Regions from separate parts of the Geomicrobium sp. JSM 1781026 genome, predicted to be linked through region 2. Evidence: riboswitches for the same ligand, from Rfam matches in the RefSeq annotation. Region 2 holds a riboswitch; each other region holds the start of a gene.
The links. A riboswitch is a leader RNA that binds a small molecule or an ion and turns the genes downstream of it on or off. The one in region 2 is predicted to bind S-adenosylmethionine.
Positions count from the first base shown of each region.

Region 1 (10,483 bases), 130 kb from region 2:
GAAACGGTTCAAAAGCTAACAATTGCTACACTTAAAGATGAATTCGCGAGTGTAAAAACAACTGAACAAATCAAGGAGTCGTTTACGATTGAAAACGAGACAGATGGCGGTCGCCCTCATCAACAATCAACAAGGTGAATATTTGTTTCTCAAAAAAAGGAATGACCACGACTTTCTTGCCGGTTTCTATGTGCCGATCGGCGGTCATATTCGGCCCGAAGAGCTGATAAACGTGAAACAGGCGTGCCTTCGTGAAGTATATGAAGAAACTGGTTTGGAGCAAAAAGATTTACACAATGTACAATACAAATATTTGCTCGTCCGGTACGTTGATGATGAAATTCGTTTGCAATATGTTTTTACGATGTCGACCCTTGGAACCCCGACATCGAGTGAGGAAGGCGATCTCTACTGGCTCACATCTGAGCAACTACTAACACGACGCGTGACGCCTCCGATTAAAGCAATGGTCGAGCATTTTGAACGGGATGGCAAGGAGACGAACGACATGTTTGTTGGTACGCTAGGAACTGGCGGATGGATGCAATGGTCGACATTAATTGATTGTTGAATGTTGTCAAAAGACGTGGAAATTCGATACAATTGGTAAGAGTTTTCAGTAAATGCGAAACCTTGCAGTAGAAAAGTACGTAACAAGAATAAAAAAGGAAGGTGATTATTTTGGACATCGTATTTATTTTCATTATTTTAGGTGTTGTCGCTGCACTTGTCCTAATCTTTGGACTTATCGGTTTTATCTATGTGAAGAGACGTTATAAAACAGCGACGTCCAATGAAGCACTTATTATTACAGGTCCGAATTTAGGTGACCCAGAAAAGGACAACCGCATTTTCCAAGACGATAATGGAAGAAGTATGAAAATTATTCGTGGTGGTGGGCAACGTTTAAAGTTTTTCCAAACGAGTACGCCTGTTGATTTAAATTCATTTCAAATTAAACTGACGACACCAAAAGTGTACACTAGCCAAGGGGTACCTGTTGTTGCAGATGCGATTGCTTCCGTAAAGATTGCAGATTCTCTTCACGGTATTGCAAACTATGCAGAACAATTTCTCGGTAAGAAAGAAGGAGAAATTGAGCAAGAAGTTTCAAAAGTACTCGGTACGAACCTTCGTGCGATTTTATCAAAGCTCTCAGTTGAAGCGATTAACAATGATCGTGAATCTTTCTCTCATCAAGTTCAAGACATCGCTCAAGTTGAGCTCGATAACATGGGTTTTACGATTACATCATTCGGCCTTGATGATTTACGTGACGCCGATGAAGAGAACGGATACTTAGAAAATCTCGGTCGTCCGCGCATTGCTGAAATTCGTAAGAAAGCGGACATGGCAGAGTCAGATGCAGAAAAAGAAACGAGAATGTACAAAGCGAAAAACGATCAAGAAGCGAAAGAAGAAGAAAATACACGTGCGACGACCATTGCTGAATCACAAAAGAACAAAGATATTAAAGATGCAACATTCAAACAAGAAACTGAACGGGCACGAGCGCAATCTGAGCAAGCGTATCAGTTAGAACAAGCCCGATTAAATCAAGAAGTGAAAGAAGAAGAAATGCAAGTGCAGTATATCGAACGCCAACGCCAAGTTTCACTTGAAGAAGAGGAACAAAAACGACGCAAGGCACAAGCCGATGCAGATGCGTATGACATTAAAGCAAAAGCTGAAGCAGAAGCTGATAAAGCGAGAATTGACGGTGAAGCAGAAGCTTCCATTCAACGTGCCGAAGGTTTGGCCCAAGCGGAAGTCATCCGTGAGAAAGGCCGTGCAGAAGCCGAAGCGAAAGAACTCATGGCCGAAGCAATGGAGAAGTACGGGGAAGCCGCTATAATGGAAATGATGATTCGCTCGCTACCAGACATTGCAAAAGAAGTTGCTGCCCCACTTAGCAAAATTGACGGCTACAAAGTCATTGATATGGGTGGCTCAGACTCCAAAGGTGGTGCTCATAAAATTGCTGGCAATGTAACGCAAACGATGCTCGGTGTGCAGGAAAGTTTGAAAGAAGCAACGGGAATGGACTTAAAAGAGATGCTCGAAAGTTTCGTTGCTCGTGGCAATTCTAGCGTAGGCAATACCGTGCGTGAAGGCCAACCTCAGTTTGCTGCTGCTAAAGACGAAACTGCGGCAGAAGCCGATGCGAAAGCAGAAGAGTCGTCCGAACCGGAAGCGTCAGAAGACACGTATTCCACATCAGCAGAAGAAAACCTTGAATCCTTTTATGACCGTGACAAAAACGACTAGAAAGTCTCATGCCCGTGTTGAGGTTTGTTCTTAACGCGGGCATTGTTATGAGCTTTCGAGAATGGAGAAATGTGTAATGAAGAAAGAGGATATTGAACAACTTATTAGTCAAGATGAATATATGGTGAAATGTTTACGCACAGTCCGAAAGCTAAACTTACCTGATTGTTGGATCAGTGCAGGCTTTGTTCGAGCAAAAGTGTGGGATCATTTGCACCAATTCACAAAAAGAACAGAGACGGACGATGTGGATGTCATTTATTATGATCCCGACCACGTCACGGAGTCGTTTGAAAAGCAGATCGAACAGAAACTGCACACCGCCTGTCCGGATGTCCCTTGGTCTGTCAAAAATCAAGCGCGTATGCATACGCTTAACGGTACAGACCCATATGAATCATCGCTCGATGCTGTCAGCCAATATCCTGAAACCGCTACTGCCGTTATGGTGAGAATGACAAATGCTGGCGCAATTGAGCTCGCTGCCCCTCATGGCATCTCTGACTTGGTCAACTGTGTAATAAAACCAACACCGATGGCAAAAGAACACCCCAGCGTGCAGTCGGCTTACAATCATCGGGTCAAACATAAAAAATGGGACAAGCGTTGGCCACAAGTGCGTGTAGAAAGATAAGAGGCGAGTAGGTTGATCAAGGAATATACACATTATAAATGTAAGTAATTTTTAATGAGATTTTAAGGGTAGCTGCATAAATCGGTGTCAGATTTGTTTTTCGTACGCGTGTGGACATAATCTATGTAAGTTGAACGAAAGAATTTCTTCATAAACCTATGGTAAACCAACCGATAGAGCTTTAAAGTTCAACATCATCAAAGATAATCGTACACTATAGACGTAGCAATGAATGGTTTCTATGACTGCCATTGACATTCAAAGTGTATGAATAGCTTTCATGGTCATTACTTAGCAAACTTAGTTAACACTGTCGCTTTTTCAGTATCGTTGATTGGAACGAAAGGAGATCACGCTTGTGGAAAAAGGACCGAGACGAGACCCCACAGGTCGTAAGCAGTTCACTGAAAAAGAGGAGTTAAAATACGTGTAACAGTGTTTAGCTTGATATATATAGAAAATTCCATAGATAAGGGTATATGATGGGATAATTTGCGATTGCAATGCTTCATGTTCTTGAAATCCCCACTCGAGCTGGACCCGCTGGTTCACTTTGACGAGTAGTTTAGAGAGTGAGATGCATTTTTCAGCGCCAAAGATCTCACGGATATTGTCCCTCAGCAGATATCAAAGCAAAAAACGCAAACACGCCCAATATAGGGGTGTTTGCGTTTTACTATTCACTTTCTGTCGTTTTCGGTTTTTTTGAACGAATAAATAACGCAATGACGAGAGCAATAATCGCAAAGATAAACCCGAACGAAAAACTTTGTTGAGCGCCGATCGTGAGGGCTTCAATTTGCTGTGTAGCAGTCGGATCTTCAATACCTGAGAGTGCATTACTTCTGCCTGTTTCCATAATGGAAATAAAGATGGCAGCACCGATCGCACCAGAAACTTGCATGAGTGTATTAAAGATCGCCGTACCGTGCGGGTACAAATGCCGTGGTAAGTGGTTGAGCCCGTTCGTTTGCGCAGGCATCATAATCATCGCGACAGAAACCATCACAAAAATGTGCTGAATCGCAAGGATCCACTCGTCCACACCTGGGGTGGAGAATCGATACGTGAATACGGTGATGACGAGTAAAATGGCTCCTGGAATAATGATCGGGCGCGGACCAACCTTATCAAAGATTCGCCCCATGATTGGAGACATCGCCCCGTTTATAATCCCACCTGGCAACATAATGAGTCCGGTAGCTATCGCTGTGAACAGTAACGCAGATTGCATATAAATCGGCAGAACGAGCATGAGTGCAAACATCGTCATCATGACGAGCATGACAATAATTAAACCAAAGGCAAACATCGGGTAGCGGAATACACGTAAATCCAGAAGCGGATCTTTCATTTTAATCTGGCGGAATGCGAATGCGGCCAGCCCGATAAACCCTGCAGCAAGTGAAGCGATGACAATTGGGTCTGCAAGTGAGGAATCGCCTTTTCCAGCGGTGCTAAATCCGTACACAATTCCTCCAAAGCCGATCGTAGACAATAAGAATGAAAAGAGATCAAGTTTTGGCTTTGAGGTTTTCGTGACGTTCTTTAAGACGAAGTAACCGAATACTAGAGAAAATAGGGCAATTGGAATCACGAGAAAGAAGATCCAGCGCCACGATAATCCTTCAATAATAAACCCAGAGACTGTAGGCCCGATTGCTGGAGCAAACATGATGACAAGTCCCATCATACCCATTGCTGCCCCACGCCTTTCTTGGGGAATGACAGCAAGAATGACATTCATGAGTAACGGAATCATGATCGCGGTCCCGACCGCTTGCACAATACGTCCTATAAGAAGGAAGGCAAAGGTTGGGCTAAAACCGGCGACAATTGTACCGAGCGTAAACAGTGTCATCGCCGTAATAAATAGTTGTCTCGTTGTGAATCGTTGAATGAAATATGCAGAAATTGGAATTAAGATTCCGATGACGAGCATATAGCTAGTCACGAGCCATTGAGCTGTACTTGAGTTCACGCCCAAGTCTCCCATAATGGCTTGTAAAGCCACGTTAAGAATCGTTTCATTCAGGATCGCAACAAAGGCGCCTGAAAGAAGAACGGCTAATATCGGTATCGGTTTTACATTCGGTAAGTCTTCCTTTATTTCAGCAGTTGTTGGTGCATGTGCCATAGCCGTCCCTCCTAAAAAATATATATGGCTTGAATCAGCAAGATGAATCGTACCATGATTATTTACGAAACGCAATCGTTTCGAAACAGTTTCGTTTCGTAAATTTGCACTCTGTATATCCTGGTGATACGATGAAATGACTATAGGAAGAAGGAGGCTTGTCATGAGTGCGATTGAAAAGAAGAAGGGACGCCCTTTGGACAAGAGTCGGGATCGCATCATCATGCAGTCGGCACTAGAGCTCATTGGAGAACACGGATATGAACGTGTATCGATGGACCGTATTGCTCAGCACGCAGGCGTAGGAAAAGCGACGATCTATCGAAGGTGGACGTCAAAGACACATCTCGTTATTCAGGCCATTTCAGACGTGAAGCCGTTTGAAGAGATCTTACAAGAAGTGGAGCAATTTAATGATTTACGGGATCAATTGTTTCATCTAATGGCGTCTAGCTTTCGAATCGAAGATGAATCGATTCAACGTGCGTATGCAGCGATTGGAAGTGCAGCTTCACAAAATCAAGAATTAGAACTTGGGTTACAGCAAGGGTATTATCACAAGTTTCGGCTTGCTTTCTTCGCAATACTCGACCCATACATGTACCCAACCCCAACACTCACGTTGGAACAGCTTGATTTAGTCGCAGATATCGGCCCATCAATGATTCACTACCGAACGATTGTAACGAAGAAAATGGTTGATGCGAATTATATTTATCAGATTATTGATGAGTTGATTTTGCCTAAGTTATGCCATTGAAAGAATAGTTGACAACATAGTTGTAGGGTGCTAAGATTCAAGCATCAACTAAATATCCTTATCTGGAGTGGTGGAGGGACTGGCCCTGTGAAACCCGGCAACCGGCAAGCAATTGCAATGGTGCCAATTCCTGCAAGGTTGCAAATGCCTTGGGAGATGAGATGGAACGTACGATTAACCTTTCTGCTCATCTTCTAGCAAAAAGGTTATTTTTGTTTTATCCAAACGAAACGTATGCTTGTTTATTTTTTTCGAACTTAAAATATAGTGAATAGGTAAGGATACTTGGAATAGAATGGATAGGGGGTGCATCAATTGATTCAAATGAACAATGTGTCAAAGTCTTTTGTGACGAAAGAGGCACACATTCATGCAGTAAAAGACGTGAACTTAACGATAGAATCAGGAGAGATCTTTGGCATAATCGGTTATAGTGGTGCTGGAAAAAGTACACTTATACGCCTTCTTAACCTTTTAGAGGCGCCTTCATCGGGAACGGTGAAAATTGCCGATTACGACATGCTGAATTTAAAAGGACGTGCGCTACGAAAGGCGAGGCAAGAGATTAGCATGATTTTTCAACACTTTAATCTCCTCTGGTCGCGGACGGTTCGGGAAAACATTGCGTACCCGCTAGAAATTGCCGGTGTACCAAAAAAGAAACGAAATGAACGAGTGGACGAACTCATTTCGCTTGTCGGCTTGGACGGTCGAGGCGGTGCATACCCTTCGCAACTGAGTGGCGGACAAAAGCAACGCGTTGGCATTGCTAGAGCACTTGCGAATGACCCAAAAGTATTGCTATGCGATGAAGCGACATCTGCACTTGATCCAAAAACGACGTCTTCGATTCTCGAGCTTCTTTATGAAATCAATCAGAAGCTAGGATTGACGATTGTGCTCATCACTCATGAAATGCACGTCATTCACAAGATTTGTGGGCGAGTTGCCGTCATGGAAGATGGAGAAGTCGTCGAGCAAGGAGCAGTGCTTGATGTGTTCAAACACCCTAAGAAAGAAATTACTCAAGCGTTCGTGAAGCAAATTACAGAAACCGATGGTTCATTAGAAGTGATTGAGGATCAATTGCACGATGAAAAAGGTACAGTCGTGAAGTTGACTTTTGTAGGTGACGAAACGGAGAAGCCTGTTGTGTCTGATCTCATTCGCAACGTAAACGTTGACGTGAATATTTTACAAGGGAACATCGCACGCACGAAAGATGGGAGTTATGGTTCATTGTTTATCTCCCTTGAAGGAACCTCTGACGCAGTAACAGAAGCACTTGCCTATATTGAAAAGCACCATGTTCAGGCGGAGGTGATGAATGATGGGTGATGAATTCCTCAGTAATGTCAATTGGGATAATATGCTCGATGCCACGTGGGAAACAGTTTACATGAGCGTCATCGCTATTTTCTTTACATTTATTCTCGGCATTGCCCTTGGTTTATTGCTATTTTTGACATCAAAGAAACAGATATGGGCGAACCCTATCATTAATTGGATTGTCGCTGCGTTTGTCAATGTGTTTCGTTCCATTCCTTTTATCATTTTAATTATCTTACTCATACCGTTTACGGTTGCAGTACTCAACACGATGCTCGGGCCACAAGCTGCACTACCGGCATTGATTATTGGAGCCGCTCCCTTTTACGCAAGGCTCGTTGAGATTGGTTTGCGTGAAGTAGATAAAGGGGTTATTGAAGCTGCAAGATCAATGGGCAGTAACCAGTTCCAGATTATATTCAAAGTGTTACTCCCAGAATCAATGCCAGCGCTCGTCTCAGGGATTACCGTCACATCCATCGCACTTGTTGGTTATACAGCGATGGCCGGAGTGATCGGTGCTGGTGGTTTAGGGGATCTTGCGTTTCGAGATGGTTTCCAAAGAAATAACCCTGAAATAACGTTTATTGCAACGATTATCACACTCGTTATCGTCTTCATCTTTCAAGGTATTGGAGACGTTCTAACTAGAAAATTAGATAAAAGATAGGGGAGAGTTTGATGAAAAAGTTTTACACCGCAATTGCAGCAGGATCGTTAACGTTAGCCTTAACGGCATGTGGCACTTCTGATGAAGAAGGAACAGACGAATCAGCAGGAGATGCACCAGAAGAGACGGAAGAAACTGGGGATGAAGGCGATGATGAAGCAGCCCAAGATGGCGAAACACAGTCACTCGTTGTCGGTGCATCAAACGTTCCTCATGCAGAAATCCTAGAATACGCCACAGACCTACTAGAAGAAGAAGGCATTGAATTACAAATCCAGACATTCAATGACTATGTAATGCCAAACCAAGCCCTTGACCTTGACGAGTTGGATGCCAACTACTTCCAACACATTCCGTATTTAGAGAGTCAAATTGAAGAACACGGATACGATTTTGAGAACGTCGGTGGTGTTCATATCGAACCGATGGGGGGATACAGCCAAGAGTACGGATCATTGGCAGACCTTCCTGAAGACGCACATGTTATTATGAGCGACTCTGTCGCTGACCACGGCCGCGTATTAAGTTTGTTTGAAGCCGAAGGCTTAATTACCATTGCTGATGGCATCGATCCAATCTATGCAACGATTGATGATATTGACGAAAACCCGAATAACTTTGACTTTGATCCGTCGTACGAAGCCGCTTTACTTCCACAAGCGTTCGATGTCGGTGAGGGCGACGTCGTGTTCATTAACTCTAACTACGCCATTGATAACGACCTAAACCCTGTCGATGACTCCATTGTCGTCGAGAGTGGTGAAGATAACCCGTATGTGAATGTGATCGCTGTGAAAGCTGAAAATCAAGAGGACGAGAACATTCAAACACTCGTGGACGTTTTGCAATCTGATGATGTGAAACAATTTATTGAAGATCAGTATGAAGGTGCCGTCCTTCCGGCTGAATAATGAAAACCCCTCCAAGCTTGGCAGCTTGGAGGGGTTTTGTTGTGTCGTCCTTAGGTTGCGTATAGGCATAGCAAGGTGCCTGCCAATAGAATCTAAGCCGTGCTTGTTTTGGCTCGATCAGTGGTTGCTTCTTGTCTCACTAGTAGCAATTATGTGGGTTAACGCCAAAATATACCTCTTTGATATTGTTGAGGTTTTTCTTACTTTTTGTTGCGGTATAAATACATCGTTAAAGGTGCGAAGATTACGATGAAAATTGCCGATGTCAGGAGAACGAGGCCAATCTGTTCAAAGGTCCCAGTTCCATGCATCCAACTCCGTACGGCATTTGCTAAAACGGAGATGGGGTTTACCTCTACAAAACCTTGAAGCCATCCTGGCAGCGTGTCTGGATCTACGAAAACATTACTTACAAATGTTAGTGGAAACAGAATCATCATACTGACCATCATTAACGATTTGTCTGAGCGCATAATAAGACCGAGCGTTGTCCATAGCCATGATAAGCTGAATGAGAAAAATAAGATGAGGACGAGAGCAACCAAGACGCCGGATACGCCCCCTTCCGGTCGAAATCCTAAGATGAGACCGAGACCAATCATAATGAGAGAAGCTAATGAGTATCTCACAACGTCAACGAGCAGCGCACCAATCAAAGCGGATGGCAGCCAGATTGGCAAGGTGCGGAAGCGGTCAAAAATTCCTTTTCGAATATCATTATTTAGATCTAAACCTGTATACATCGTAATTTGAGCAACAGTCATGACGAGAATACCGGGCAACAGAAATTGCAAATACTCGGTCGTTGAACCGGCGATTGCCCCGCCAAACAAGTAGGTGAACATGAGTAAGAAGATAATCGGAAATAGCGTTACGTCGAACATTTGCTCCGGAACATGCTTAATTCGTAAAAGTGTACGTGATGCAAAGGTGAGCGTTGAAGATAAAGGACTCGGTCGACGGGGGCGCTTCCCAGAAGCAATCGCATCATGAAGACGTTCTTCATTCATTTGTTTCGTCATTGATCTTCTCCTCATCTGGTGTTTTGGAACCTGTAAGCGTAAGAAATACTTCATCTAAACTCGGTTGACCTAAAGAAAAGCTACTCATTTGGATATGTTCATTCGCGAGGTCACTAAATGTTTCAGCAATCTTGGAAGGCTGATTGACTTGTATAGAGAGGGAATGAGCATCAATAATTTGAACGACATTGTTTAATTTACTTTCGATGATTTGTTTTGCCCGAGATAAATCATTCTCATCAACGAATTGAACATGCAAAGTGTTTCGTCCGATTGATGCTTTCAGTTCTGCACTCGTGCCTTCTGCAATCAATTTTCCTTGATTAATGACTGCAATTCGATCCGCTAATTGATCGGCTTCTTCTAGGTATTGCGTCGTAAGCAATACGGTCGTTCCTGCGCGGACGAGTGAACGAACAATTCCCCACACTTCGATGCGGCTTTCTGGGTCAAGTCCGGTCGTTGGTTCATCAAGAAATAATAAGTCGGGAGTCACGACGATACTAGCGGCGATGTCCATTCTTCTTCGCATCCCGCCCGAGTAGTTCTTTACTTGTTTTTTGGCGGCGCCGTCAAGACGGAAGGCGACAAGAAGTTCGTCGGCTCGGTTTATCGCTTCCTTTTTTGAGTAGCCCATCAGGCGCGAGATCATGACAAGGTTCTCCTTGCCGGTCAAGTCTTCGTCTAAAGAGGCATATTGTCCGGTTAGACTAATTCTTGAACGAACCGCACTCGTTTCGCTTGAAATGTCG
Region 1 covers NZ_JBHFQF010000004.1:323,442-333,924, reverse strand. The annotation lists gene ACE1TF_RS09350 (cysteine hydrolase family protein) at 1-138, shown strand, start outside; gene ACE1TF_RS09345 (NUDIX domain-containing protein) at 89-571, shown strand; gene ACE1TF_RS09340 (flotillin family protein) at 682-2,268, shown strand; gene ACE1TF_RS09335 (nucleotidyltransferase family protein) at 2,345-2,902, shown strand; gene ACE1TF_RS09330 (MDR family MFS transporter) at 3,579-5,039, opposite strand; gene ACE1TF_RS09325 (TetR/AcrR family transcriptional regulator) at 5,203-5,799, shown strand; SAM riboswitch class I at 5,855-5,962, shown strand; gene ACE1TF_RS09320 (methionine ABC transporter ATP-binding protein) at 6,115-7,137, shown strand; gene ACE1TF_RS09315 (methionine ABC transporter permease) at 7,130-7,798, shown strand; gene ACE1TF_RS09310 (MetQ/NlpA family ABC transporter substrate-binding protein) at 7,810-8,709, shown strand; gene ACE1TF_RS09305 (ABC transporter permease) at 8,910-9,731, opposite strand; gene ACE1TF_RS09300 (ATP-binding cassette domain-containing protein) at 9,712-10,483, opposite strand, start outside.
Region 1: another riboswitch for S-adenosylmethionine. It lies ahead of ACE1TF_RS09320 (methionine ABC transporter ATP-binding protein); the one in region 2 lies ahead of metK (methionine adenosyltransferase).

Region 2 (10,483 bases):
TGTCATTGCTCTTCTCACGGTAGCTGCCCTTCTCTTATCGTTTAAGGTTACACGCACATACCCATTAACCGATGAAGAATGGGATGAAAGAGAACGGCAAAAACGTGAACGCGCATAGGTCGTGGTGTCACGTCGTGATCAAAGGAGTTCTTACCGACGTCAAGAGTAGAGGTTGAGGTTGATACGCACGTTTAAGAAAGAATTGACCGTGTTTCCTCGGTAATCACCTGGTTTTTGTGGGCTAGACAAACGAAGGAAAGCGAGAGAGGGAGATGAGCCTCTCTCGCTTTTTATGGAACAATCGAGCAGGCATATCGGGCGATGTATTGCCCGATATGCCTCGTGAATTTTGAATTCTAACCATTCATGCCACAGACCCGGCTCGTATCGACTCAGATTGTCACATACCATGCTATTTGTGACCAGTTGGAACTTTTATGAGACATTTGGCTGCTCCAAACGCCGGTATTTCTGTCTGAGTTGTCACATACCTAGCTATTTGTGACAATTTGTGCCACAGGCCTAGCACTCTCATATACACTTCTCGTCGATTGTATGGGATGGAGGACGGCCGAGGGCGGGAGCTCATTTATGAGACCATCCGTGCCACAAACCCGGCTCGTATCGACTCAGATTGTCACTTACCTTGCTATTTGTGACCAGTTGGAACTTTTATGAGACATTTGGCTGCTCCAAACGTCGGTATTTCTGTCTGAGTTGTCACATACTTAGCTATTTGTGACAGTTCGCTCTTTTTATCAAGGCGACAAGCTTCCATCTGCACGTAACCCGCTCTTAAAAAAGAGACACTGTACCGTGAAAACCGGCACAGTGTCTCTTTTTAATCATGTTGATTCAATAAAATGCTATTGTCTACGCTTCTTGTTCATGGATCGCTCAATGATTGCAACCCCTTGATACATAAGCGTCGCGAGTATAGCTACGAGAACAAGGCTGAGCATCACCATGTTAAAGTTAAACACTTGGAATCCGTAGATAATCATATACCCGAGGCCTTGATTTGATACGAGATATTCCCCAACGATGACTCCGACCCATGCTAAACCGACGTTGACTTTTAATGCGGAAACCATTGCCGGATAAGACGCTGGAAGAATAACGTAGCGGAAACGTTGTGAACGCTTAGCTCCAAACGTATCGACGACTTTTACAAAATTGGGGTCTGTCTCTCTAAACGCATTGTAGATGACGAGTGTTGTGACAATAATGGAAATGAGTACCCCCATAGCGATTACGGAACTCATATTCGGTCCAAAGCTGACGATGAGAATGGGTCCAAGCGCGACTTTAGGCATCGCATTTAAAATGACGAGATAAGGGTCAAGCACACGAGAAAGAAAAGGAGACCACCATAAACTAGCGGCAATGACAATTCCACCGATCGTTCCAATGATAAACCCAAGGATTGTCTCCAGTAGCGTGACGCCGATATGGACGTGTAGCGTACCACTTTGCAACATACTTACAAATAATTCAAATACGTTGGAAGGGGAGCTAAACAATAAAGGATCGATCCATTGCATTCGACTAGCAACTTCCCATAAAACGAAGAAACTGATCAAGATAAAAAGTTGGGTCCCTCGAATTTTCCACGTTTCTAATCGCTTGGCTTTTAGATGCTTTTCGTATTGTTCTTTAATTTGTGGTTTCAAGGGATTCTAACTCCTTCCAAATCGTCTGGAACCACCATTGGAACTCGCTATGATTTCTCGCTTCTAATGGCGTTAATGCCCGCAATTCAGTTGGAATGCTAAACACTTCTTGAACGACAGAGGGACGGTGGCTTAGTAAGATGACGCGATCGCTCATCGCAATCGCTTCACTAATGTCGTGTGTAACAAGCACGGTTGTTTTCTTCCTTGCTTTAAGCGTTTCGTGAATTAGATCTTCTAAATATAATTTTGTTTGATAGTCAAGAGCAGAGAAGGGTTCATCAAGTAATAAGAGGGATGGCTTTGCTGCAAGCGTGCGGACGAGAGCAGCACGTTGCCTCATGCCGCCAGAGAGTTCAGAAGGCATCTGATCAATGTGGCGAAGGAGCCCCATTTGATCTAACAGGTCCTTCGCATAATCCTCATTTTCCTTCGTTTTCGTTCGGGTAATATCAAGACCGATGTTAATATTGTCGCCAATCGTTAGCCACGGAAAAAGATAATCTTGTTGAAGCATATAACCAATGTTGGTTGTCTGAGAGGTAACTTTTGCCCCGTCGAATTCGACATCACCGCTTGATGGTGTTGTTAAGCCCGCAATCATAGAAAGTATTGTCGTTTTTCCGCAACCACTCGGACCGATGATAGAAACGAATTCACCATCGTCAACTTCCAAATTCACATTACGAATCGCTTCAACAATATCAGATCCGGTAAAGAAATATTTTTCGATGTTTTGCAATTGCAGTCGTGCCACGGATCTACCTCCTTTAATCATATATAGAGGGGAATTGAACATTGAAGAGGGCTCCTGAACCGCTTCAGAAGCCCTGAACTAAACGATTACTCTAATGCTTGATCCGTAATGGAACGATTGACGAGTTCTTCGTAACCAAATCGCTCTGGAAGCTCCCCAGAATCGTCCATTATATTTTGTAAATGCTCCCATCCGTCTTCATCAATGTACGGATCTTTTGCATAGGAGTCTTGGTTGCGGTACCTTTCGATAACTTGAGCAATCAGTTGTTCAGATGTTTCATCAAAATAAGGAGCGATGGACGTGGCGATTGTGTCAACATCTTCCTCTTGAACGAACTGCTGTGCTTTATAAAGTGCACGGTTAAATTTCACGAGCATCTCTTCATTATTTTCAATTGTACTTTCTTTCGTAATAAAACTTGTATACGGTAAAATGCCTGACTCTTCCCCAAAGCTTGCGACGACATAACCTAATCCTTCTTCCTCAAACTCAGTCGCTTGTGGTTCAAAGAGTTGAACAAAATCTCCAGACCCTGATGCAAATGCACCTGCAATATTGGCAAAATCAATGCTTTGGTCAAGGGTTACATCTTCATCAACATCAATGCCATTTTGAGCAAGTGCGTATTCTCCGGCCATCTGTGGCATTCCTCCAGCCCGCTGACCAAGGTATTCCTTGCCACGTAAGTCTTCAAATGTGAAGTCTTCAATCGGTTCTCTCGATACTAAAAAGGTTCCATCTGTTTGTGTTAAAGCCCCGAAGTTGACGACGCTGTCACTTGGGTTTTGAGCGTGCACATAAATGGATGTTTCCGAACCAACTAAAGCAACATCCGCACTGTCTGCTAGCAACGTGGTCATCGTTGTGTCGCCGCCCCACGTCGTCGTAATGTTAATATCTAAGCCTTCATCGGCAAAGAAGCCTTCCTCAACCCCTACGTATAGCGGCGCATAAAAAATCGAGCGAGTCACTTCTGCAACTTCTACCGTTTCTGTTTCTGAGTCCGTGCTACAAGCACTAAGAAGCAGCACCGCTAAAACCGGAGCAACCAGTCGTCGATATGTTTTTTTCATATGATCTTCTCCCCCAAAATGTTTCAATACACCTATCATATGCGGATTGTATAGACGGGTGTTTGTTTATCTGAGAAAACATCTCGGGATTTTTAAACACAAAAAAGCTGTTCAAACCCATCACTAGATGAATTCAAACAGCTGTACAGATATTATTTATGATTCAAATGTTGGTCCTGCTTTTCGAATGTCATCAGACACGTGAGAGAAGCGTGCAAAATTCTCTTTGAACTTGCGAGCCAGCTCTTTTGCCTTTGCGTCATATTCTGCTGATTCGTTCCATGTAGATTTTGGTTGCAACACTTCATCCGGTACACCAGGTACACGGGTAGGAATATGCAGTCCGAAAAACGGATCAGCAGTCGTATCAACGTGGTCAAGCTCACCTTCAAGCGCAGCTTGCACCATCGCTCTTGTAAAGCTAAGTGGAATTCGTTCGCTCACTCCATAGCCGCCTGCATTCCAGCCAGTGTTAACGAGAAATACATTCACATCGTGCTGATCAATCTTCTCACCGAGCATTTCCGCATAAACAGAAGCATGTCGTGGCAAGAATGGTGCACCGAAACAGCTTGAGAAAGTCGCTTCAGGTTCTGTAACGCCACGCTCTGTACCCGCAAGCTTACTCGTATATCCACTTAAAAAATGGTACATCGCTTGCTCTTTTGTAAGTTTACTAATTGGAGGAAGAACCCCAAAAGCATCAGCTGTTAAGAATACAATTGTATTTGGGTGACCTGCCATACTTTGTGGAAGCATGTTCTGGATGTGTTCCAACGGGTAAGCAGCTCTTGTATTCTCCGTGTAATATCCATCGTCATAGTCTGGCTCACGACTTTCATCATCTAAGACGACGTTTTCGAGAACAGCCCCGAATCGAATGGCGTCATAAATGTCAGGTTCTTTATCCTTTGAGAGGTTGATCGTTTTCGCGTAGCAACCTCCTTCGATATTGAACACGCCGTTTTCTGACCAGCCGTGCTCATCGTCACCGATAAGAAAACGTGTACGGTCTGCGGATAGCGTCGTTTTTCCTGTTCCAGATAACCCGAAAAATAAAGCGACGTCACCTTCTTTACCCGTGTTTGCAGAACAGTGCATCGGCAATACATCTTGAGCAGGCAACAAGAAGTTCATAATTGAGAAAATGGACTTCTTCATCTCACCGGCATATTCTGTTCCGCCAATGAGGACAATGCGCTCTTCAAATGAAATGTGAACGAACGCTTCAGAACGTGTTCCGTCTTCGGCTGGGTCTGCTTTAAACCCAGGGGCAGATACGATCGTAAAACCGTTCTCTTCCTCCGCTGGCGTTTCTCCTTGTTCAGGACGAATAAACAATTGACGGGCAAATAAATTATGCCACGCGAACTCATTGATCACACGCAGGGGCAGACGATAATCTTTATCTTTTCCGGCATAGCCGTGTGTCACAAACAACGCTTCTTGTTGCCCTAAATAGTGAACAACTTTACGATATAAAGAAGAGAACACATCTTTTTCTACAGGGGTATTCACGACACCCCAATCAATGTCTTCATGTATAGTCGGTTCATCAACGATAAATTTGTCTTTCGGGGATCGACCCGTATACAAACCAGTGGTTGCTGCAAACGCTCCAGACTTCGTTAGCACACCTTCGTTGCGTGAGAGCGCTCTTTCTACTAATCTGGACTCAGGAAGGTCCTGTTCAACGTGTTCCCCTTTTAATAAATGTTGGAGGGCAGATTCAAAAGATACGGTACTCATATTGGCAAAATCCTTTCTCACATTGTTCACGATACGAAAGTGTGAATTTGAAATTAGTATAACACATTTTAACTTATAGTCTATACTATTTTTCGATTTCACAAATGTGCCATGATTATTGTGTAAAAAACAAGATAGGAGCGATTTTGGATGAAAGCATGTGTTGTGTTTTATGATAGCCATTGTTCACTTTGTCAAAACACGAAGGAGAAGTTGCAAAAATATGCCACATTTCGCCAAGTTAAATGGGTGTCTACGCGCGAAGAAAACTTAGAAAAACACTATCCTTTTGCACGATACGCCGATTTTGAACGAGAGATGTACGTACTCGTTGATGATACGTATGTGTACGGAGGGTATGATGGTGTCATTCGGCTTTTACGTTTGCACCCGCTGCTTCGCACGCCGTTATACTTTGGGTCCAAAACTCCAATACGACCCATCGGCAAAAAGCTATATGAAAAAATTGCGGCGAATCGGCCGATGATTGGCAGTACATGTAAGGATGGACTTTGTAAAATTAGCTAAATTCTTATAAATGGTATAACACAATAAAAGAAGCCATCTCGTTTGCAATTCTTCTATATAACCTTTATATTATTCAAGTAGGCTTTTATCAGGAGAAGGTGGAGGGGCAGGCCCGATGAAACCCAGCAACCACTTGCCGAGTGCAGGAATGGTGCCAACCTGGCAAAACACGACTTTGTGTTCTGCAAGATAAGAGGCGAAAGGTGAAATGTAATGCTCCTTCCCTCACAGGTGAAGGGGCTTTTTCATGTTCAAACGGCACGAATTAAGGATCTACACATATAGAGTAAGTAGGAATTGTTTGAGGAGGAAACAAACATGGAAGCAAATGGCCGAAGGCTTTTTACATCTGAATCAGTGACAGAAGGGCATCCAGATAAGATATGTGATCAAGTATCTGATGCAATTTTGGATGAAATTCTCACCCATGATCCGAATGCCCGGGTTGCATGTGAAACTGTAGCGAATACGGGACTTATTCTTGTGACAGGGGAAATTACGACGACCACATACGTCGATATTCAGAAGATCGTACGAGAAACGTTGAGTGAGATTGGCTACACGAGGGCAAAATATGGTCTAGACGCAGAGACTTGTGCAATTATTACTGCCATTGATGAACAATCCCCAGACATCGCTCAAGGTGTTAATGCAGCGTTAGAAGCACGCGAAGGCGTTATGACCGACAAAGAGATTGATGAAATTGGTGCGGGAGATCAAGGGTTAATGTTTGGTTATGCAGATAATGAAACTCCAGAGTATATGCCAATGCCGATTTCGCTTTCTCACCGTCTTGCAAGACAACTAACGAAAGTACGAAAAGATGGCGTCTTGGATTACTTGCGCCCAGACGGAAAAACACAAGTGACGATTGAATATGACGACAATCATGAACCAGTACGCGTTGATACGATCGTTATTTCGACCCAGCATCATCCTGAAGTGACACTCGAACAAATTGAAAAGGATGTTAAAGCAGAAGTCATCGGTCCGGTTGTACCAGAAAAATGGATCGACAGCAAAACAAAATACTTTATTAATCCGACAGGGCGGTTTGTCATCGGTGGTCCACAAGGTGATGCTGGCCTAACTGGACGAAAGATTATTGTCGATACGTATGGTGGTTTTGCTCGTCACGGTGGTGGTGCTTTTTCTGGTAAAGACCCAACAAAAGTGGATCGTTCCGGCTCTTATGCCGCGCGGTATGTCGCAAAGAACCTCGTTGCCGCTGGACTTGCCGACAAATGTGAAGTACAACTTGCGTATGCAATTGGCGTTGCCAAACCTGTATCCATCTCCATCAATACATTTGGTACCGGAAAGGTGTCGGAGAGCGTTTTACTCGAACTCGTTGACCGTCACTTTGACTTGCGACCGGCTGGCCTCATTCGCATGCTCAATTTGAGAACACCGATCTACAAGCAAACAGCTGCATACGGTCATTTCGGAAGAACAGACGTTGATCTTCCGTGGGAACGTACTGATAAAGCAGATCAGCTAAAAGCAGAATCAGGAATCTAAACAAAAAGCTCAGCCAGTGGCTGGGCTTTTTTATATGAATGTAGGCTAGAAACAAAGAAGTCATGCCATTTATACAAGATCGTTTACCCTCTGATGGAGAAATTCTTATACTATATATTCACGTTATAAAAATGACACAGCGCGTCACGTTCATTTCCCGATTGAGCCATGCTAGCCGGAACTCCTGACACCCGAGTATACGAAAAAGTTGCGTGTACATTCCAGTTCAACCAAGGTTGCGATCGTGTTTGTGAGCAAAAACTACTCGTTGTATAACATTTGGGTATTTTTAAGATGTCGGTGATCTAGATCACCCCCGGAACGATCTAGATCGTGTTAAAACGCTGGTTTTTTCCAGATACTGGTCGATCTAGATCGTTTTCATGATGATCTATATAAGTTGAACTTAAGAAATTCATTGAATCGGATGACTGAGATCGGTCTTTGCGGTTGAGTGTTTGCATATTGCGTGTTGAAATTCATCTCGTTGCACTTCGACAGCTTCGTTGTCGATCGTTGTTCGTCACTGCAAGGGTTAGGGGCAACACGAAAAGCGTTTGCCGAAGGGTGAAAAGTCCTCACCGAGGCCCACCACCTCGCACAAGCATGTGATGACCGGTCACGTATGTGACAATCCAGCCCTCAAACCGGGCACTTTCGGCATGCAACTGTCACAAATCGCACAATTTGTGACAGTTGACACCGTTTATGTGCGAATTCACGTTTAAAATCATGGTTTTTCTTTCTCAAATGTCACAAATATGAAGATATGGGGCATTTGGACTTTTTTCCACACACCGTAGCCAGGAGGCAGCACCGAACCGATGTCGCCCTTGTGCTACGAAGACGTCGGCGCGAACCGCACCGAACCGAGTCCGATTTGGCCTCGGCCCCGCTGGGGCCGACAGGTTGCTTGCTTATGGGCATTGAATCTGCGCACCAGTTGGAACAAACTGCGCAGGAGTTTAGCTGAATGAGCGCCAAAATTGGTAAACTAGGCAAACTTACGCGCAAAATGGCACCCAGCATCGCGCTACCCCTCCAACCTAACAACCAACAGCGTTAATCAGGAAAATCTTCATTCTATATAGGTCGCTTCAAAACAACACAGTTCACCTCATAATGGACGATCTATGAACGTTCATTTTCTAAATCAAACTTCAACCTTGTTTTATGCACATAAACTTCCAGAGCACAAGCGATCCGCCAGCATTGGAAATCAATAAGTAGTAGCATTTCATTTTAAACAAAGTACGTTGATTGGTCATTGCGGCATTTCGTCACCGCCGATTAGATTACATGGCGATGCAAAATAAATGAACTCGTTTAATTTGGGAATTTATGCTAAGTGGTACATGCCTTAACCCTTTACCTACAAAGAAAGAAGAAAAACTCTGCAAGCCACTAAGAATGGAATCGTCAAAAAACAATGTCGAATTTTGTTGACACCGCTTTCACCTAGGGCTATAATTCGTTTTAGAAAAAGTGAAACAGCGTTCCTTAATGAAGAACAGGAGGGGGATGATGATACAATCAATCGACCGAGCCTTGCGCGTATTAGATTTGTTGAAAGATCATCATTTTGGACTTGGTGTTACTGAATTATCCCATCGTTTAGGGGTGGCAAAAAGTACAGTGCACCGCATTCTCAGTAGTATGGAAGATCATGGTTACGTAAGGCAAGAACCGAATAATGGTAATTATCGGTTAGGTTTAAAATTTTTAGAAATGCAACAATATGTTCTAAAACAAATGGAAATTACGGCGATTGCGAGGCCGTTTCTAGATGATTTGAGTAGAGAAGCAAATGAGATTGTCCATCTCGTTGAACAACAAGACTTTGAAGTTGTTTACTTGGATAAAGTAGAACATCATTCGAATACGATTCGAATCTATTCAAGGATCGGGCGTCGGGCACCTATGCATTGTACCGGTGTAGGGAAAGTATTATTATCACATCTAACCGATTCGAAATTGGAACACTATTTCCAAAATGTGACGAGTCGAAAGAAATTCACAGAGCATACATTAACGACAAAAATAGAGATAAAAGATGCCATTACACGTATTAAAGATTTGGGATATAGCGTAGATAACGAAGAACACGAACGAGGCATTCGGTGTGTAGCAGCGCCCGTTTTTAATCATCTTGGAGAGGTCAATCATGGTGTGAGTGTTACAGGTCCGTTGGACCGTATGGATGATCAAAGACTCGAAGAAGTGATTGGATTATTAACAGCGACGTGCGGGAGAATATCGAAAGAATTAGGATACCAATAGATTTCTTTATCTCATTTAAGAAGAACAGCGTTCCGCAATAAGGAACAAAGGTGCAGTGAAACAGAATATAGGGGGAAGTTTTAATGAAAAAATATTTTCTAAGTTTAGGAATGCTTGTGCCAGTATTAGGTCTTGTAGCATGTGGCGGGGACGATTCAACAGATGCGAACGGCGAAGATGCTGCGGCTAATTTCCCAAGTAGTTCAATGGAAGTTATTGTTCCTTATGCTGAGGGTGGCGGAACAGATTTGGTAGCAAGAGCTTTTGCAGATTATTTGCAAGATGAAATTGGTGAGTCTGTGAGTGTGTCAAACCGTGAAGGTGGCGGTGGTGCAGTAGGTATGCAAGCAGGTGCAAACAGTACTGCGGACGGGCATTCAATGACACTCGTGACGGTCGAATTGTTAACGCTTCCTCATAGTGGATTAGCGGACTTAAATTATGAAGAAGATTTTAAACCTGTCGCTCTTCTTAATGAAGACTCAGCTGCTATCACTGTGCAAGCGGATTCTGAATACGAAACGATTGACGACTTTATTGAAGCGGTAGAGTCTGGTGAGAATTTGCAAATCGGTAACTCTGGAACAGGTGCGATCTGGCATTTGGCAGCTTCAGCATTAGAGCAAGAAATCGATGGTTCTTTTAACCATGTGCCGTTTGAAGGAGCTGCTCCAGCAGTGAACAACTTATTAGGTGGGCATATTGATGCCGTTAGTGTGAGTCCAGCTGAAGTGATTAACCAAGTGGAAAGCGGAGATTTACGCGTCCTTGCTGTTATGGCGGACGAGCGTGTGGACGCTCTACCAGATGTGCCGACATTAAGCGAATCTGGAATTGATCTGTCTATTGGTACGTGGAGAGGGATTACAGTGCCTGCAGACACGCCTGATGAGGTTGTT
Region 2 covers NZ_JBHFQF010000004.1:196,474-206,956, reverse strand. The annotation lists gene ACE1TF_RS08690 (DHA2 family efflux MFS transporter permease subunit) at 1-118, shown strand, start outside; gene ACE1TF_RS08685 (ABC transporter permease) at 867-1,673, opposite strand; gene ACE1TF_RS08680 (ABC transporter ATP-binding protein) at 1,657-2,430, opposite strand; gene ACE1TF_RS08675 (ABC transporter substrate-binding protein) at 2,517-3,506, opposite strand; gene pckA (phosphoenolpyruvate carboxykinase (ATP)) at 3,663-5,255, opposite strand; gene ACE1TF_RS08665 (thiol-disulfide oxidoreductase DCC family protein) at 5,406-5,783, shown strand; SAM riboswitch class I at 5,866-5,979, shown strand; gene metK (methionine adenosyltransferase) at 6,102-7,304, shown strand; gene ACE1TF_RS08655 (IclR family transcriptional regulator) at 8,829-9,584, shown strand; gene ACE1TF_RS08650 (tripartite tricarboxylate transporter substrate binding protein) at 9,668-10,483, shown strand, end outside.

Region 3 (10,483 bases), on a different contig from region 2:
AACGACCGCCCGAACGTATGCACAGACCTCGTCGTGTACGGCGTGCATGCTGACGGTGGCATGAGCGAATGGATGCGAGCCGATGAGAGAAATTGGCACCCGGTCGAAGATCACGTGACTGAAGAAGCTGCGGCACTTATTGAACCGTTGACGATCGGTGCGCAAGCTAGTTTTCGTGGAAACATCCAGTCTGGGGACACTGTACTCATTATGGGGGCGGGCCCGACAGGCATAGCTTGTCTATTGCTCGCAAAAGAGCGAGGGGCGACAGTGTGGATGTCAGATTTCAATACGAATCGTCTTGATTACGCAACGTCTATCGGAGCAGATCGAGTCATTAACCCGGGAACGACAGACGTGGAAGAAGAAGTGACAAGAGCAACGGATGGCGAAATGATGAACGTCGTGATCGATGCGGTCGGCATTACGAGTACGTTTGAGCAAGCGGTTCAACTTGCATCAGTTGCCGGAACGGTCGTGACGTTAGGGTTTAATGAGCAGCCGTCACTCATTCCTTCTTTTCAACTTACGAAGAAAGAATTAAACGTTGTTGGTTCTCGACTACAGACGCATCAATTTCCTACAGTCATTAAAAAAGTGAATGCTGGAGAGCTGAAACCAGAAGCGATCATTTCCCATCGGTTTCATTTTAAAGATGTTAAAGAAGCATTCTCTCTGTTGGAAAATGAACCTGAGAATGTACGAAAAGTCGTTATTGAATTTTAGTGGAAGGAGTTGGGCGCGATGAGAATGACTTTTCGCTGGTACGGAGAAGGCAATGACTCCGTTACAGCCGAGCAAATTAAACAAATTCCTGGCGTAGAAGGGCTTGTGTGGGCTCTTCACGATCAGCCAGCAGGTAACGTGTGGCCACTGGAAGACATCATGCGTGTCAAAAAATACGCCGATACCCACGGCTTTCATCTTCACGTCGTGGAGAGCATTAACGTCCATGAAGACATCAAACTCGGCGCTGACACGCGAGACCGTTACATTGACAACTACAAGCAAACGTTAAAAAACGTTGCTCAGGCAGGCGCGCGCGTCGTCTGCTTCAATTTCATGCCGGTATTTGATTGGACAAGAACCGATCTTTTTAAACAATTAGAAGACGGTTCTACTGCCCTTTTCTATGAAAAAGGGAAAGTTGACCGGATGGATCCGTATGAGTTAATCGAACAAACGACGGACTCTGAATTCACAATGCCTGGGTGGGAGCCGGAACGCTTGAAGACGATCGAACACTCACTTCGAGCATATGAGCAAGTGAGTGAAGAAGATTTATGGGCGAATCTCCACTATTTCTTAGAGCGAGTGTTGCCAGTCGCAGAAGAAGAAAATATTAAACTAGCCATCCATCCAGATGATCCACCGTGGTCTGTGTTTGGATTGCCAAGGATTATCAATAGTGAAGAAGCGATTGAACGGTATTTGGCCATTTCCGACAGTCCGTCTCACTGTCTTACGCTGTGTAGCGGTTCACTCGGGTCAAATCCGGCAAACGATGTCCCTGCGATCATTCGCCGCTTTCATAATCGCATCGCATTTGCTCACATCCGAAATGTTCGTATCTATGAAAATGGGGATTTTATTGAGACGTCCCATCGAACGAAAGACGGGTCCGTTCCAATTGATGACGTCGTCAGAGCGTATCACGAATCAGGTTTTACAGGGTACGTCCGCCCCGACCACGGCCGACATTTATGGAACGAACAATGTCGTCCAGGGTATGGGTTGTACGACCGGGCATTAGGAATCATGCACTTATGGGGTCTTTGGGACGCTTATGAACTTGTTGAAAAAACGAATCAGGAGGCGAAATCACATGCTCCCTAAACATACGAATTTAGAAGGGAAAGTAGCGGTAATTACAGGAGGCAGTGGGGTGCTCTGCCGGACTATGGCAAAAGAGCTCGCGCGCCAAGGCATGAAAGTCGCGATACTAAACCGAAATGTAGCGAACGGTGAAGAAGTCGCCGAACAGATCAACATTGCAGGCGGAGAAGCTGTGGCTGTCCGTTGCGACGTGTTAGACGAAACGAGCATCGCTGCGGCTTACGCGCAAGTAAAGAAAACGTTCGGCGCGTGCGACCTGTTAATTAACGGTGCTGGTGGCAATCACCCCGACGCGATCACCGAAAAAGAAACGTACGAAACTGGCGATCTAGAAAGCAATATTCGATCTTTTTTTGATCTGCAATTAAGCGGATTTGATCACGTGTTCCGTCTAAATCTCGTCGGCACACTCTTGCCTACACAAGTATTTGCCCGAGATATGACATCAAGCGGGGGCACAGTCATTAACATCTCTTCCATGTCGGCCCCGGCTCCGATGACGAAAGTACCGGCCTACAGTGCCGCCAAAGCTGGCATCGACAACTTAACAAAATGGACAGCTGTCCATTTTGCAGAGACGGGAATACGTGTGAACGCAATCGCGCCAGGGTTCTTCCTCACTGAACAAAATCGCGATTTGCTCACCACCCCAGACGGGGGACGTACCGCACGTGCGAACAAAATTATCGATCATACCCCACAGCGAAGATTCGGTGAACCTGAAGACTTACTCGGCACGTTGCTCTGGCTTGCCGATGACGAAACATCGCGCTTTGTCACTGGTATAACAGTCCCGGTTGACGGAGGGTTTATGGCTTATTCCGGCGTGTAAAGAAGTCGCCTCTTGCAACGGTAATAAGTCACCGTCGCAAGAGGCGTTTTTTAATGCCGATATATGTTGTACTTTTCATAAAAAGTAACCCTATTTTACAAAGACTGCCTAGTCATATTCTTTCCAAAACTCGCCTGTATGTTTATTTACATAATAGCGGTTGAGTGTCGCTATGTGGGACGAGTCACCGTTTTCGTCCGAAACGGACTCTGCTACGGTAATGACATATTCATCGTCATCATTAATCCCTTCATTCATCAAGCGATAACTTTCCGCTTCAGTTTGAAAATCATCACTCACAATGCCAATCACTTCTTCTTCATCGAGTATTTGCTCCTCTTCTGCTTCCACCTCAACCATTTCTTGTTCTTCCACAGGCTCACTTGGTTCAGGCACCAATTCTCCTGCCATAGATTGAGACAAAGCGGCGGCGCTCATAATCGTTACAGCTCGCAAAGGATTCAATCCGATCATCTCCTTGCCTACCCTTTCCCTAAAAGAAAAAGAATAAATCCGAAAAAATGGAAATAAATTTTGAATAACAGCTGTAATACGTGTATCAACTTGGAAAAAGAGAAAAAGTAAACAAACATGAAACAAGGCCCCCACTTCAATATAGTGGCGGCCTTGTTTCGTTTTCCTGACGAGCGAGAGCTGTCAGGACTACTAGGGATAAACAACCCCATCCTTCTATATTTTTCAATCCACGCACCCTAGAGAAGCGGTACGAAACCTAGCATAATGCAATCGCATACATAAGTATGATGTGCCTGCTGAGGACGGCGGGAGTTGAACCTGTACAGGGTGTGACGGTAAGCCTATGATTTATACGACAAACCTTATTTCAATCCACGCACCCATACAGGGTGCGACACTTTTTCTCTTTTTAGGTAGTGTTGCTAAAAAAATTTCAATCCACGCACCCATACAGGGTGCGACGATGATGATGGTTTTCCGATCCAACACCCAGGAATTTCAATCCACGCACCCATACAGGGTGCGACTGCGAAATTAAGGGTCTATTGACCAATATCCGTTTATTTTTTCTTCTAACAATTACTTTTTTCGCACATTAATGGGGGTATAAACTAGCAATCATTACATACTTTCACAAAATTGACCCGATTTTTGGTGCGGGTCACCCAGGGTTTTTATGTTCGCTTCGGGTTCGCACCCGGATGTGCATAGCCTATTTGAGGGAGCTTATGTAAGAAGATTCGACATCGTTCATCCGCTTCCTGCAATAAAAATCATGCTTCAATTCCGATCAGAAAAGTTAGTATTTTCTGTTGACATTATCGCTTTAAAGTATTACGATAGCTACTACTAACTTCATATTTTGCTTATCGAGAGTGACCGAGGGAATGGCCCGATGACGTCCGGCAACCTCCATTGAGGAAGGTGCCAAGTCCAGCAGAATGCAACAATTCTGAAAGATAAGTCGTGAAATTGTGCACATTGCCATTCAAGACTTTTTTCAGACGAAAAGGGTCTTTTTTTATTGGGTTGGGGGTCGAGAGATGATTGAAATTAACAATTTGACAAAAGTATATCAGACGAAAAAGAAAACGGTGACCGGTGTTAAGGATGTGACTTTGGCGATTGCACGTGGAGATATCTTTGGCATCATCGGATACTCCGGGGCAGGGAAAAGTTCGCTACTGCGCTGCATAAACGTGCTTGAACGACCGACGAGCGGTTCAGTCAGCGTTGACGGTACGGAGATGACCAAATTGAAGGGGGAAGAGCTCCGTAAGCAGAGACTAAAGATTGGCATGATCTTTCAGCATTTTTACTTAATTAGTCAAAAAACGGTCTATGACAACGTGGCGTTTGCGCTTCGAGCAGCAGGGGAGTCGAAAGAAGCCATCCCCGCACGGGTCGACGAGCTACTCGGATTAGTTGAACTTTCCGATAAGCGTGACGTTTACCCGGCGCAACTGAGCGGTGGTCAGAAACAACGTGTCGGCATAGCGCGTGCTCTTGCAAATAACCCGGCGGTGCTTTTGTGCGACGAGGCTACGTCGGCTCTTGATCCGACGACGACGCAATCCATCTTGCGGTTGTTAAAAAATTTGAATCGAGACTTAGGATTAACGATTGTACTCATTACCCATGAAATGGGTGTGGTGAAAGAGATTTGTAACCGAATGGCGATTATGCAGGACGGGGAAGTCGTTGAGCATGGGCGCGTATATGACCTATTTGCTGATCCGCAAGAGGCGCTCACACAAGAGTTCATCTCCAACGTCGTTTCATTTGAAGTGCCAGAAGAAACGCTTGCTGGTTGCACAGGGACAATTATTAAAGTGACATTTCGTGGCACGGTAGCTGGTGAAGGCATCATCGGGGATATGTTGCAACAAATCGACATAAAAGGAAACTTCTTGCACGGTGCGATTGAATACATCGAAAACCGGCCGCTCGGCATATTCATCATGGAGCTGCGCGGAGAAATCGGTGACGTACAAACGGGTATTAACTACATTCAGCAACGACAAGCAGATGTGGAGGTGTTACGCGATGGACTTTCAACATCTAATTAATTTGTTGCCCGACATGGCAGAAGCATTTGTGGAAACGATGCAGATGATCGGCATATCTACCGTCGTCGCGATCATTATCGGTTTGCCGCTCGGCATCATTTTATTCGTCACCGACCGCGGATTGTTTTGGCAGAACGTCATCTTGCAGCAGACACTTGGCTTTATCGTCAACATCGTCCGCTCGATTCCGTACATCATCTTGCTCGTTTTACTCTTTCCGGTGACCGGGCTGCTCGTTGGTACAACGACTGGACCTGTCGCGGCGAGCGTTTCCTTATCTGTTGCCGCCATCCCATTCTTTGCGCGCATCGTTGAAACTGCGCTTCGGGATATCGACAAAGGCATGATTGAGGCGGCGATTTCAACAGGTGCCACCCCTTGGATGATCATGAAAGACGTCCTCTTCCCAGAAGCCCGCTCATCAATTATTCAAGGGCTTACCCTTACGATTATTAGTCTCATCGCTTATTCGGCGATGGCCGGTGTTGTCGGTGGGGGCGGCATCGGAGATCTTGCCATTCGCTATGGCCATTACCGGTACGACACAACGATCATGATTGCAACCGTTGTGTTGCTCATCGTCCTCGTCCAAGTAATCCAACAAATTGGAGATCTAATCGCTAAGCGTGTGGACAAACGAACATAAAACCGCAAGAGGTGCAAGGGTCAAAACAGGAGCGACGGTCATAGCAAATGCCATTCCTCCTAGGGGCGCTACCCGGAACGCAAGCAACGAGAAGTAAGATCCATGTCCCAGCTAAAGAGAGTATCTAAATAGAGAAGGAGAGAAATCAGTTGAAAAAATCGACCGTATTCTTATTAGGAAGTGTATTGGTATTGTCCGCTTGCGGAGACGAAAGTGAAGGCAGCGAGGAGACGGCTGGCGACATCACATTGGGAGCTACCGCTGGTCCTTATAGCGATATGTTGTCGGAGGCAATCGTGCCCGGCTTGGAAGAAAAGGGGTATTCCGTCGACATTCAAGAATTCTCCGACTATGTGTATCCGAACAATGCGCTAGCAAATGAAGAAATCGACGCCAATTTGTTTCAACACACCGTCTACCTTGAGAACTTCACTGAAGAAAACAACCTCGATCTCGTCGGGCTCATCACCGTTCCGACTGCACCGATGGGGTTGTATTCCGATGAATACAGTGACTTGAGCGACGTTGCTGAAGGCGCGGAAGTTGCGATTCCAAATGATCCGACCAACGCCGCCCGCGCCTTCATCATGCTCGAAGAAGAAGGGCTCATCGAATTTGAAGACGGCATCGACGAGCTCACCGCATCGGCCCGTGACATTACCGGCAACCCCCTCGATTTGCAGTTTGTTGAGCTGGAAGCCGCACAACTGCCGCGCCAAGTCGGTAGCTCAGCGCTTACCGCTGTGCCAGGGAACTTCGCCCTCGGTGCTGAGATGGACCTGTTGGATGCGCTCGCACTCGAAAACATGCCTGATCAGTACCGCAACGTCGTCGCCGTCCGTGCCGAGGACGAAGACGGGCAGCTTGCTCAAGACATCGTAGATGTAATCGAATCCGAACAGTTCGAAGAAATCATTGACGAGCAGTTCGAAGGGTTCGGAAAGCCGGAGTGGATGGAGTAAATCGCCCATCTCACCCGTATTGGCACCATTTTTGCACCCTCCTTCCCAATAGAAGGAGGGTTTTTCATATGCAACCAGACTGGAAACGTGCATGGCAACCGATAGTTGAACGCGTAGGTACCGATTTTTGTCCTGGGGAGCAGCTTTGGGGAGCGGACCCAATTGAGGCATCCGCGGTGCGCCGTTTTGTCGAACCGCTAGAGTTCGACTGCCCGCTACATACCGACCAACACGTAGCAGAGCAGTATGGCTACGGACGCATCATTGCCCCGTATAGCAGCTTGTTCGTTTGGATTACGCAGCCGTATTGGAACAAAGAGATGGGCGCGCAGTTTACGAGCGCCCACCCCGATGCCCAACCAGAGCAGAGCCCGGTTCAAGGCTTCGTGTCTGACCACGAACCCGTCACGACCGGGTACTTTTATACCGACCTCGACATCGAGTACATCCAGCCGTGCTACGTTGGCGACCACTTATACCAAGAAGGCAACCGCCTCACGTCATGCGTACCTAAAGAAACCTCCGTCGGCCGAGGCGCATTTATGCGCTGGGCATCAGTCATCAAGAACCAGTCCGCTGAACGAGTGGCGAACGTGTCGATCGGCACGTACCGGTACAACCCACATTTGAAAGGAGGCAGTGCAAATGAATGAGCGCTATTGGGAGGACGTGCAAATAGGCGAAGCTTTGCGCCCGGAAACGTTTCACCTGTCGGTGTACAGACTTGTGATGGCGGCGGGAGCAACGAGAGACTTTAATTCCATCCATCATAACAGTGAGTATGCTAGGCAATCGGGCGCAGAGGATATGTATGCCAATAATGTCTTCTTGCAAGGCATGTGGGAGAAAACCGTTCGTGCTTATATCGGACCTGCTGGAACGATCCGGCGACTGAAAGGGTTCAAAATGAAGACGTTTAATACAGCTGGAGAGACCGTCACTACCAATGGAACGGTCGCTAATAAGTGGATTGAAGAGGGCACAGCGTTCGTGGAAATCAAGCTTTGGACAGAAAATGCCGACGGCATCACCGTCGGCCCTGGCACGATGATCGTCACCTTGCCACTAAAGAATTGAGCGCACACGCCGTGCGCTCCACAAAACGCACCCGTTTACACGAGACCCATTGACGCCATAGCAATCGCCACTACGGTCGCAACGATTGGAATGAGCACAGCGACGACGAAGATATCTTTATATGACTCTTTATGGGTAAGACCCGTGACGACGAGCAGTGTGATGACGGCGCCGTTGTGAGGGAGGGCGTCGAGCCCGCCGCCGGACAACGTGGCGATCCGGTGCAGCGCTTCTGGGTTCAGACCTGTCTCGAGCGCCAAGTTGTAATACCTCTCACCGAGCGCCTCTAACGAGATCGCAATCCCGCCAGAGCCTGAGCCGGTCGCACCGGCCATCACATTCGTCGCAATTGCGAGCGAGATGAGCGGGTTCCCACCGAGTGAGAGCAAGGAATTGACCAACCGATCAAACGCGGGGACGGCTTGCACGACGGTCCCAAAACCAACAGCGGCACTCGTATTAATAATCGCGAGCACCGACCCGCTCGCCCCGCTGTTCAGAGACGTCACGAACTTGCGCCAGCGGTGGGCGTTAAAGAGCATAATCGCGACAATACCGGTAATAAGCGCGACAATAATGTGCCAACCGAATAGATTCAGCGTTACAAGTACGATCAGAAGCGGAATAATTGAAAGAAAGAAGTTTGGCAGACGATCATCTTCGTGATCAATGATTTGTTTGTCCTTCGGTTCAGTGAAGAATTCTCCTCGGCTCGAGAGTTGATTTTCCCGCCATCGTAAATACGCGTACCCGCCCCCGGCGATGACGATTGCGGCAACACTGCCCATAATTGGACCTGCGGCTGCCGTCGTATTGAAATGCGTCGTCGGGATTAGATTCTGGATTTGTGGGTTGCCAGGAATGGCTGCCATCGTAAATGTAAACGCGCCAAGGGCGATGGTTGGTGGCAAAAGTCGTCTCGTTAAGTTCGCCTCGCGGAACAGTGCCAATGCGAGCGGATAGACGGCAAAGACGACGACGAACAGACTCACACCTCCGTACGTAAGAACTGAGGTGGCGAGCAGCACGCCGAGAATGGCGCGTTTGGAGCCAATCACTTTCGTGAGTGTAACCGCAATCGTGGCTGCCATCCGTGTATCTTCCATTAACTTCCCGAAAATCGCACCGAGCATGAACACTGGAAACCATTGCTTCGCGAAATCGACGAATCCGCTCATGTACGTGCCAGCATAGGCGTCGAGCAAATCCAATCCCCCTGTAAGAGCTACAACGCCAGCAGCAATTGGAGCGACCCAGATGATCGACCATCCTCTGTAAGCGAGAATCATAAGTACCGCAATTCCAATTAAAATCCCAATCATACCGTCACCCTCCTCATCTGTGTACACGAAGAAGATGCAAACATCGTGCCATAAGTAAACGCTTACAAAATTATTGTGAGGAAATATTTAATCGCTTCTTTTTTCGGACGAGTGTTGAGATGTCAATGTCTAACTGCTCGGCTGCTTCCTTTAATGTCCGGGCTTTTGCTAGTGTGTCAGCAATGTACGTTTGTTCAAACTGTGCGATCGCTTGTTTTAACGATGGAGGTTCGTTATTTTCATCAAAAAGCGAGATATCAAGCTTCTCACCCGTCGCTCCAGTCATTCCGTCGGGTAGAAGATCTTTCGTAATCGTCTGCGATTGGCACATATGGTACATGCGCTCGATCATGCTTTTTAACTCTCGTACATTTCCCGGCCAGGCGTAATGGAGCAACGCTTGAATTGTGCTAGAATCCATCCGCTTCACTAGAGAATACCGCTTTTCGAGCTGTTTGAGAAAAAAGAATAAAAGTGTGGATACATCGGCAATTCGCTCCCGTAATGGTGGAATTGTAATCGACAATACATTCAACCGATAAAATAAGTCGCTTCGATATTTCTTTGCGGCGATCAACGTGTCCATGTCGGCGTTCGTGGCCGAGATGACGCGAATGTTTACGGGTGTCGTTTTCGTATGGCCGATGCGCCGGACCGTCTGGTCTTGGAGCACATGCAATAGCTTTACTTGTTGGGGATGGGGCATATCGCCAACTTCATCAAGAAAGAGCGTTCCACCATTCGCCAATTCAACCAACCCAACTTTGTCGCTCGTTGCCCCACTAAACGCCCCTTTCACATAACCAAACAATTCCGATTCCAGCAGATGCTCAGGAATGGCCCCACAATTCACTTTCACAAATTGTCCGGTTCGTTCACTTTTTTCATGGATATATTGTGCGAGTATATCTTTTCCGACACCCGTTTCCCCTAGAATCATAATCGGGGCATCGTTCGGTGCAAAAGCGGAGGCGAGCTCAAGCGTCTCCTCCATTTCTTTGCTCGAATAGATGAGACCACCGCGTTGAAAAAATTGCTGTTCGTTCATTGCAGATTGTTTGTGACTGAGCTCAGACAGTTCTTTTTCCAACTGATTCAGCTTCGTAATGTCGCGAACATTGGAGATGATACAAAGAATCTCTCCGTTCTTGTTATACACCGGTGTGGACGTCAAAATCGCTTTTGATCCTCCGTAATAATCGATCACCGTGCTCTCTTGTCGGCCGGTTTTTAACGTTTTTCCTGCACTTGAAATCGGGATG
Region 3 covers NZ_JBHFQF010000002.1:127,923-138,405, forward strand. The annotation lists gene ACE1TF_RS03575 (zinc-binding alcohol dehydrogenase family protein) at 1-726, shown strand, start outside; gene uxuA (mannonate dehydratase) at 745-1,836, shown strand; gene ACE1TF_RS03585 (SDR family oxidoreductase) at 1,826-2,668, shown strand; gene ACE1TF_RS03590 (hypothetical protein) at 2,777-3,133, opposite strand; SAM riboswitch class I at 4,009-4,111, shown strand; gene ACE1TF_RS03595 (methionine ABC transporter ATP-binding protein) at 4,189-5,214, shown strand; gene ACE1TF_RS03600 (methionine ABC transporter permease) at 5,192-5,860, shown strand; gene ACE1TF_RS03605 (MetQ/NlpA family ABC transporter substrate-binding protein) at 6,010-6,822, shown strand; gene ACE1TF_RS03610 (FAS1-like dehydratase domain-containing protein) at 6,891-7,475, shown strand; gene ACE1TF_RS03615 (hotdog family protein) at 7,468-7,899, shown strand; gene ACE1TF_RS03620 (GntP family permease) at 7,935-9,221, opposite strand; gene ACE1TF_RS03625 (sigma-54 interaction domain-containing protein) at 9,292-10,483, opposite strand, start outside.
Region 3: another riboswitch for S-adenosylmethionine. It lies ahead of ACE1TF_RS03595 (methionine ABC transporter ATP-binding protein); the one in region 2 lies ahead of metK (methionine adenosyltransferase).